One region of the Neobacillus sp. YIM B06451 genome, then DNA from elsewhere that is predicted to be linked to it. Evidence: riboswitches for the same ligand, from Rfam matches in the RefSeq annotation. Region 1 holds a riboswitch; each other region holds the start of a gene.
What was found. A riboswitch is a leader RNA that binds a small molecule or an ion and turns the genes downstream of it on or off. The one in region 1 is predicted to bind lysine.

Region 1 (2,272 bases):
CGATGAAATAAGGAACGAGATACGACAAGGTCGCAATGAAAATAACGAAACCGAACGCCTTCGAAATGGAGTTCGAAATCGTCGAGAAAATGAACAGCTGGCCAAGTCCGTTTGTAATGATCATCGAACGGACCGGAATGCCTTTTTTGTTTTCCTTTAGGAACCACGGCAGGAAAAGCCCTTGCTTTGCAGCCTGGAACGGGATTTCCGCGCTCAGCATGACCCAGCCAAGAGTCGAGCCGACGAGGCTGATCAAGCCGATTGCAGCGAGCGCCTGGCCACCAGCCGGTCCGAGCACCTTGGTAATCGCGTCAATAAGCGGCTTGTCGGAAGCAATGAGTTCTCCCTGGCTGAGCATGCCCATGACAAGGATGGAGATACCGATGTAAAGCGCGAGCGCGATGAGCAAACCCAGGATGGAAGCCCGTTTTACATCGATTTGTTTTTTCGCCCTTGACGCAAAGACAACAGCGGATTCAACGCCGATGAATGCCCAAAGTGTAGACATGGCGGCTGAATTCACCTGGCCAAGCAAACCGATTGTCTGGCCGCTACCGTCGACCCGCGGAGCGGTGAGCGGCAGGATGTTTGTTTTACTGAATGCGAATAAACCAACAATAATGAACAAAACGAAACCAATAACCTTCGCAGCGGTGGCGGCGAAATTCAGCTTTCCGGCGTTCTCGATTCCGCGCAGAATGATGGCATGGGTTGACCAAAGCATCACCGTGCAGACGATAAACGTCAATCCGTTGCCGACCTTCACGGTTAATCCGCCAATCGAAAACCATTCCGCCTGGCTCGTCAAAATCGGGAAGAACGTTGACAGGTAGCCCGCGAATGTTGTGATAATCGCAATATTCCCGGCAAGGTTCCCAACCCAATAGCCCCAAGTCGCCATAAAGCCTGACAGCCTTGAAGCCTGAGTGCCGGGCCTGAACAATTCCTTCGCATATATTTGCGGCCCGCCCTTTAGCTCCGGCTTGCGAATCGCAAGGTTTCCGAACACAAGGACCGTCATCATAACCCCAAAGCCGGTCAACCCCCACGCCATCATCACGCCTGCAGGGCTTGCCGCCTCAGAAAGCGAGCGCGGCAGCATGAAAATGCCTGATCCAACCATATTTCCAACGACAAGTGCCGTCAATATCCATAAACCAAGTTTCCCTTGTTTATTCATCTATCATGTCTCCTCTCTTCACTGTCTAAAAAGAAGCGGGGAACGTACCCATACTCCAAAAATAGGCACAAAAAAAACACCCCTGATACGGAGTGTATTCGTGCCGCATCAGACAAAACGGGATAGTTCACCATGGTTTCCCATGGCAGTCCTGCACCTATTCGGATACAGTCCCAGCTGACGCAGTCAGTGACCTGCGGCGCTTCGGCGGTTATTCCTTTCATCCGGCCTCCCCGGGGTGCCTGCCCCTCTTCCGAATTACTCCTAATACCCGCGACCTCTACCTCATCTCGCTGATGAGGAATCTATATAATTGGATTATGTGATGTTTTTTAGCCTTACCTAGGATAAAGCCTCGCAGGATGTTTGTCAACCTGTCCCACGCAACGCCCGGCCCGGGTGGCCAATTTTCCAAAAGACCGTCAATTATAGTGTTTTCAAGGCTTTCCCTTTCCTAGCAACAGCCGGTTGCGGCCTTTCACGGGCTCCGTAATGGACAAAATTGGAAACATCGACGGCTGTTCCCGTAATTTCTTCGACCTTCCCGCCTTTTGCGATTGGCACGAGGGAAATGGCAAAATGACGTTTGTTAAAATTGGCCAAAAATGTCTGTTTGGTGCCGGTTTCCCAGCATTCGTGGCAGTAGTCGAGTGCATCGCCTTCCATTGGAGGCAGCAGGTCTTCAACGTCGGTGCCAGTGATTGCGGACGGCTTGAGCCCATTCTCGCGGAGTAGGCCGCCCTCCATATAGGTGAACATTAATCGCCCTTCTTTTTTCGTAAAAGAGAAGACGGCCCCCGGGGCTAGCTTTACAACGGCATTTTCTTCCGGAACCGGTTCCTTTTTCTTCAGGAGAAGGAAAACGCCTTTTAAGATGAAATAATAGCCGAGCACTTTGAAGATGTGTCCAGTAAAATTGTCGAGGTCGAACACGCTTTGGTAAACAGTGAAGATCATCTCCGACAGAAACAGTAGTGTAAAGGCGAGCGCGAGATTAAGGTGTGTCGTGCATTTTTCAAGATAATAATGGTGCAGGCAGACGACGAGTGACAGAAAATGCAGGAAGCTGATGAAGTACTCAAGGCCATTTTT
Region 2 (2,272 bases), on a different contig from region 1:
CCAGGACAGCGTGGACTGCCAGATGGCGGAGCAGCTGCTGGAAGTAAAGGTGCTCCAGCCGCAGCGAGGACCAAAAAAGGACCTCGTCAAGCTGGCCGTAAAAAATGCACAAATTGCCCTGAATGAAAAGTTTTCACTTATTGAACGGGATGAAAACAGAACGATTAAGGCAGTCGACAATCTCGGGGCCCTGCTCGGCATCCATACACCGAACCGGATCGAGGCGTTCGACAACTCGAACATCCAGGGAACCGACCCGGTATCTGCGATGGTTGTGTTCATGGACGGAAAGCCATATAAAAAGGAATACCGCAAATACAAAATCAAATCGGTTAAAGGCCCGGATGATTATGAATCGATGAGGGAAGTGGCGAGAAGAAGATACTCCCGCGCCTTGAAGGAAGGCCTTCCGCTTCCGGACATGATTATCATCGATGGCGGGAAGGGACATGTCGAGGCAGTAAGAGACGTGCTTGAGAACGAACTTGGGCTTGATATTCCACTTGCCGGCCTCGTAAAGGATGAAAAGCACAAAACATCCCAGCTTCTGTACGGAAATCCGCTGGAAATCGTACCATTGCCGCGCAACAGCCAGGAATTTTACCTGCTGCAGCGGATCCAGGATGAGGTCCATAGGTTTGCGATCACCTTCCATAGGCAGCTTCGCGGGAAGAGCGCCTTCCAATCTATATTGGATTCAATTCCGGGGATTGGTGAAAAGCGTAAGAAGCTCCTTCTTAAAAATTTTGGGTCGGTGAAAAAAATGAAGGAAGCTACCCCGGAGGAAATCACACGCATAGGCATACCAGGGCCTATCGCCGAAGAACTTTTGAAAAAATTGAACTCTTAGGGTTGGCGAATAAAAAACCGCTGTGCTATAATGATGGATAATTTCATATACTATCACTTTGAATTCTAAAGTGAAGGTAGAGGCGCGGGCTTCAAGAGTAAAAATCCGGAGAAGAATGGATTCCATGAAGGATTTTGAAAGGGGAGACCGCCGAAGCGGCGAATGGATCCATTCCGGACGCTTGCTGGTCCTGCATTGAATAAGTGCAGGATTGTCAGGGTTTACTAATCCTGGAGGGCTATCTCACATAGATGCGTAGATTATTCACGTATCCGGGCAATGAGATGTCTCTCATTGCCCTTTTGATTTGTGCAGATACTAACTAAAAAGGAAACCAGCAAAGGAAAGTAGGGGAAACAGTGGCGATTATTGTACAGAAATTCGGCGGCACCTCGGTTGGGACGCCCGAACGGATCATGAATGTAGCAAGGCGTGTAATCGAAGAATGCGAACAAGGCAACAGTGTTACGGTCGTCGTTTCAGCGATGGGAAAAACAACGGATGAACTTGTGGGGCTCGCAAAGCAAATTACCCCATCCCCTTCAAAAAGGGAAATGGATATGCTCCTTACAACAGGGGAGCAGGTGACCATCTCGCTCCTTGCAATGGCCCTGAACGCTCTTGGCAAGGAGGCCGTTTCTTTTACAGGCTGGCAAGCCGGGGTTAAGACTGAAGATGTTCACGGCAACGCCCGAATTAAGGATGTCGAACCGCACCGGGTGCTCAATGCTCTTGAGGAAGGAAAAGTGGCGATCGTCGCTGGTTTCCAGGGAGTTACAGGCCAGTGGGAAATTACGACACTTGGACGCGGCGGTTCGGATACGACAGCCGTGGCCCTTGCTGCGGCCCTTAAAGCAAGCCGCTGTGATATTTATACGGATGTAACCGGAGTATTCACGACAGACCCTAGGATTGTGAAAAGCGCGAGAAAGCTACTCTCGATTTCTTATGATGAGATGCTTGAGCTTGCCAACCTTGGCGCCGGTGTCCTGCATCCAAGGGCGGTCGAATTTGCAAAGAATTACGGCATCCCGCTTGTAGTGCGGTCTAGCATGGTAAAAGAAGAAGGGACAATGATTGAGGAGGAAGTATCCATGGAAGAAAATTTAATTGTTCGCGGAGTCGCATTTGAAGATCAAATTACACGGGTTTCGGTAATGGGGCTGGCCGAATCGCTGAATGGCCTGCCAGCAATCTTTGCTTCGCTAGCCAAAAATGGCATTAACGTAGATATCATCATTCAAAATATTACTGGTGACGGAACGGCCAACCTTTCCTTCTCCATCAAAACGGAAGATCTTGAGAAAACGATCGAAGTCCTTGAAGCGAGCCGAAAAGCATTGGGCTATGGGAAAATTGAAACGGAAACAGGCCTCTCGAAAGTTTCGATTGTCGGCTCGGGGATGGTATCAAATCCGGGCG
Region 3 (2,272 bases), on a different contig from region 1:
TACAGAGCTTGACCGTGGGTTTGATTTCTATGCGCCGCAAACATTTATTGACGATAAGGGGAGAACAATCCTTTACGCCTGGATGGGGATCACCGATGAGAATGAATCGTCCCACCCGACTCTAATCAATCGCTGGGTACATGCACTGACCATCCCTAGGGAGTTGAGCCTTCACGGCGATAAGGTTTATCAGCGGCCAATCTATGAGCTCTCTTTGCTGCGAAAAAATAGAGTGGAAATCGAGAATGTCGAACTGGCCGGAAAGGCAACTCAATTCAATGGGGTCATGGGAAAATCAGTGGAATTGCTGTTGGATAGCCTCAAAGTGAATAACGGAGGGTTCCGTATCCGGTTTAGAAGCGAAGCAGAACTGTTTTACGATTCCGATAAACGAGAGATTAGCCTCATAAGGAAAAATTTTAAAACAGGCGAACCGGAAAGAAGAACATGCGCGCTCTCGGACCTAACCCAGCTAAGGATTTACATGGATCATTCTTCATTGGAAATTTTCGTGAACGAAGGCGAAGAAGTATTTACAGCACGTTATTTCCCCAACATGGAAGACGAAACAATTTCCTTTTATGGAAAGGCTAGCTTCAGCCTTGTAAAGTGGGATTTGGACAAGCTGAAGATTCAACGGTACAAATCTTAAAGTTATGAACGGTGTTATAGCCCCGATTGACTTCCCATTTAAGGCTATATTATTATCCAAATGAATCCTCAAATGGAATCAGTATATAGGCTTTTAGGCGGAAATTAGGTTGACAGATTTGTCGGAATGTTATAGTCTAATTTGTATATAATTTAATAGAACCACCTCACTTTCACAGTGGGGTAGAGGCGCGGTATTTAACAGTCTTTAGTGGAGCCTGAGAAGCATCGAGACTAGGGAGAAGGAAATATCGCCGAAGTGGGCCATATACTCAGTATTGCCTGCTGGGCCTGCAATGAATAATTGCAGGACTGTCTCAATGAACTGCCCGGTTTATTGAGTTGTGCTATCTCATTGGGGTAAGAGAGGATTTGGGCGCAAACTATACATGTTGCGGCCTGAGTTTATCTCAGGCCGCTTTTTGGTGTATTAAATAATAAAATAAAGGGGGAAGTTTAAGGTGAAAAAGAAGGGAACGTTATTTCTGGCATTATTGCTTACCGCAATCCTCGTATTGGCCGGTTGCGGAGGTACAGACAGTTCAAAATCGGGTTCGAATGGCAAGGAAGAAAAGGATACTTTCAAAGTAGGGCTTGAGGCCGGCTACGCTCCTTTTAACTGGTCGCAAAAAGACGATTCAAATGGTGCTGTCAAAATTTCGGGATCATCTGAATATGCTGGCGGCTATGATGTGGAAATCGCCAAGAGAATCGCCGATGGACTCGGCAAAGAACTCGTTATTGTCAAAACAGAATGGGATGGCCTTGTACCGGCATTGACTTCCGGCAAAATCGACGCGATTATTGCAGGAATGTCACCAACGGAAGAACGTAAAGAAACAATCGACTTTTCGGACAACTACTATAAATCGAATCTTGTAATGGTTGTAAAAAAAGGAAGCAAGTATGAAGGAGCGAAATCAATTAACGATTTCAAAGGTGCGAAGGTAACTGCGCAGCTGAATACATTCCATTACTCCGTCATTGACCAAATTGAAGGCGTAAAGAAAGCAACAGCGATGGATAACTTCCCGGCAATGAGGGTCGCGCTTCAATCGGGCATCATAGATGGATACGTTTCTGAGCGTCCTGAAGCTGTGAGTGCTTCAGCCGCGAACGAAAACTTTGCGATGGTCGAATTCGAGGATGGTTTCAAAACATCCGAAGATGACACAGCGATTGCTGTCGGACTTAAAAAAGGAAGCGGCCTGAAGGACAAAATCAATGAAATCCTGAGCGGCATTTCCGAAGAAGACCAAACAAGCATCATGGATGAAGCAATCAAGAACCAGCCGGCGGCAGAATAGAGATAGATTTCGGTGGAAACCGGCTGTGTCTTGCATACAGCCGGTTTCATGATGAAATGGAGGAGGAGAAGCATGAGCATCGAATGGATTGTAAAGATCGTATCGGAAAACTGGGAGATGTTCCTGCGCGGAGCCGGCACAACGCTATGGATTGCGCTCGTTGGGACAATTGCCGGAGCAATTATCGGCTTGATTGCCGGCATCATCCGGACGATTCCTGTTCCTGAACGGGGACTGAAAAAGATTGTATTGGCAATCGTTAATTTTCTTTTATCGGCATATATTGAATTTTTCCGCGGTACGCCAATGATTGT

Region 2: another riboswitch for lysine. It lies ahead of RB160_RS13195 (aspartate kinase); the one in region 1 lies ahead of RB160_RS07245 (amino acid permease).
Region 3: another riboswitch for lysine. It lies ahead of RB160_RS19505 (transporter substrate-binding domain-containing protein); the one in region 1 lies ahead of RB160_RS07245 (amino acid permease).

What each region holds. Positions count from the first base shown of each region.
Region 1 covers NZ_JAVFKJ010000002.1:526,130-528,401, forward strand. Annotated here, with positions in the region: gene RB160_RS07245 (amino acid permease) at 1-1,180, opposite strand, end outside; lysine riboswitch at 1,296-1,471, opposite strand; gene RB160_RS07250 (membrane-associated sensor domain-containing protein) at 1,607-2,272, opposite strand, start outside.
Region 2 covers NZ_JAVFKJ010000007.1:11,733-14,004, reverse strand. Annotated here, with positions in the region: gene uvrC (excinuclease ABC subunit UvrC) at 1-850, shown strand, start outside; lysine riboswitch at 920-1,099, shown strand; gene RB160_RS13195 (aspartate kinase) at 1,210-2,272, shown strand, end outside.
Region 3 covers NZ_JAVFKJ010000015.1:13,117-15,388, forward strand. Annotated here, with positions in the region: gene RB160_RS19500 (glycoside hydrolase family 32 protein) at 1-652, shown strand, start outside; lysine riboswitch at 828-1,009, shown strand; gene RB160_RS19505 (transporter substrate-binding domain-containing protein) at 1,113-1,958, shown strand; gene RB160_RS19510 (amino acid ABC transporter permease) at 2,031-2,272, shown strand, end outside.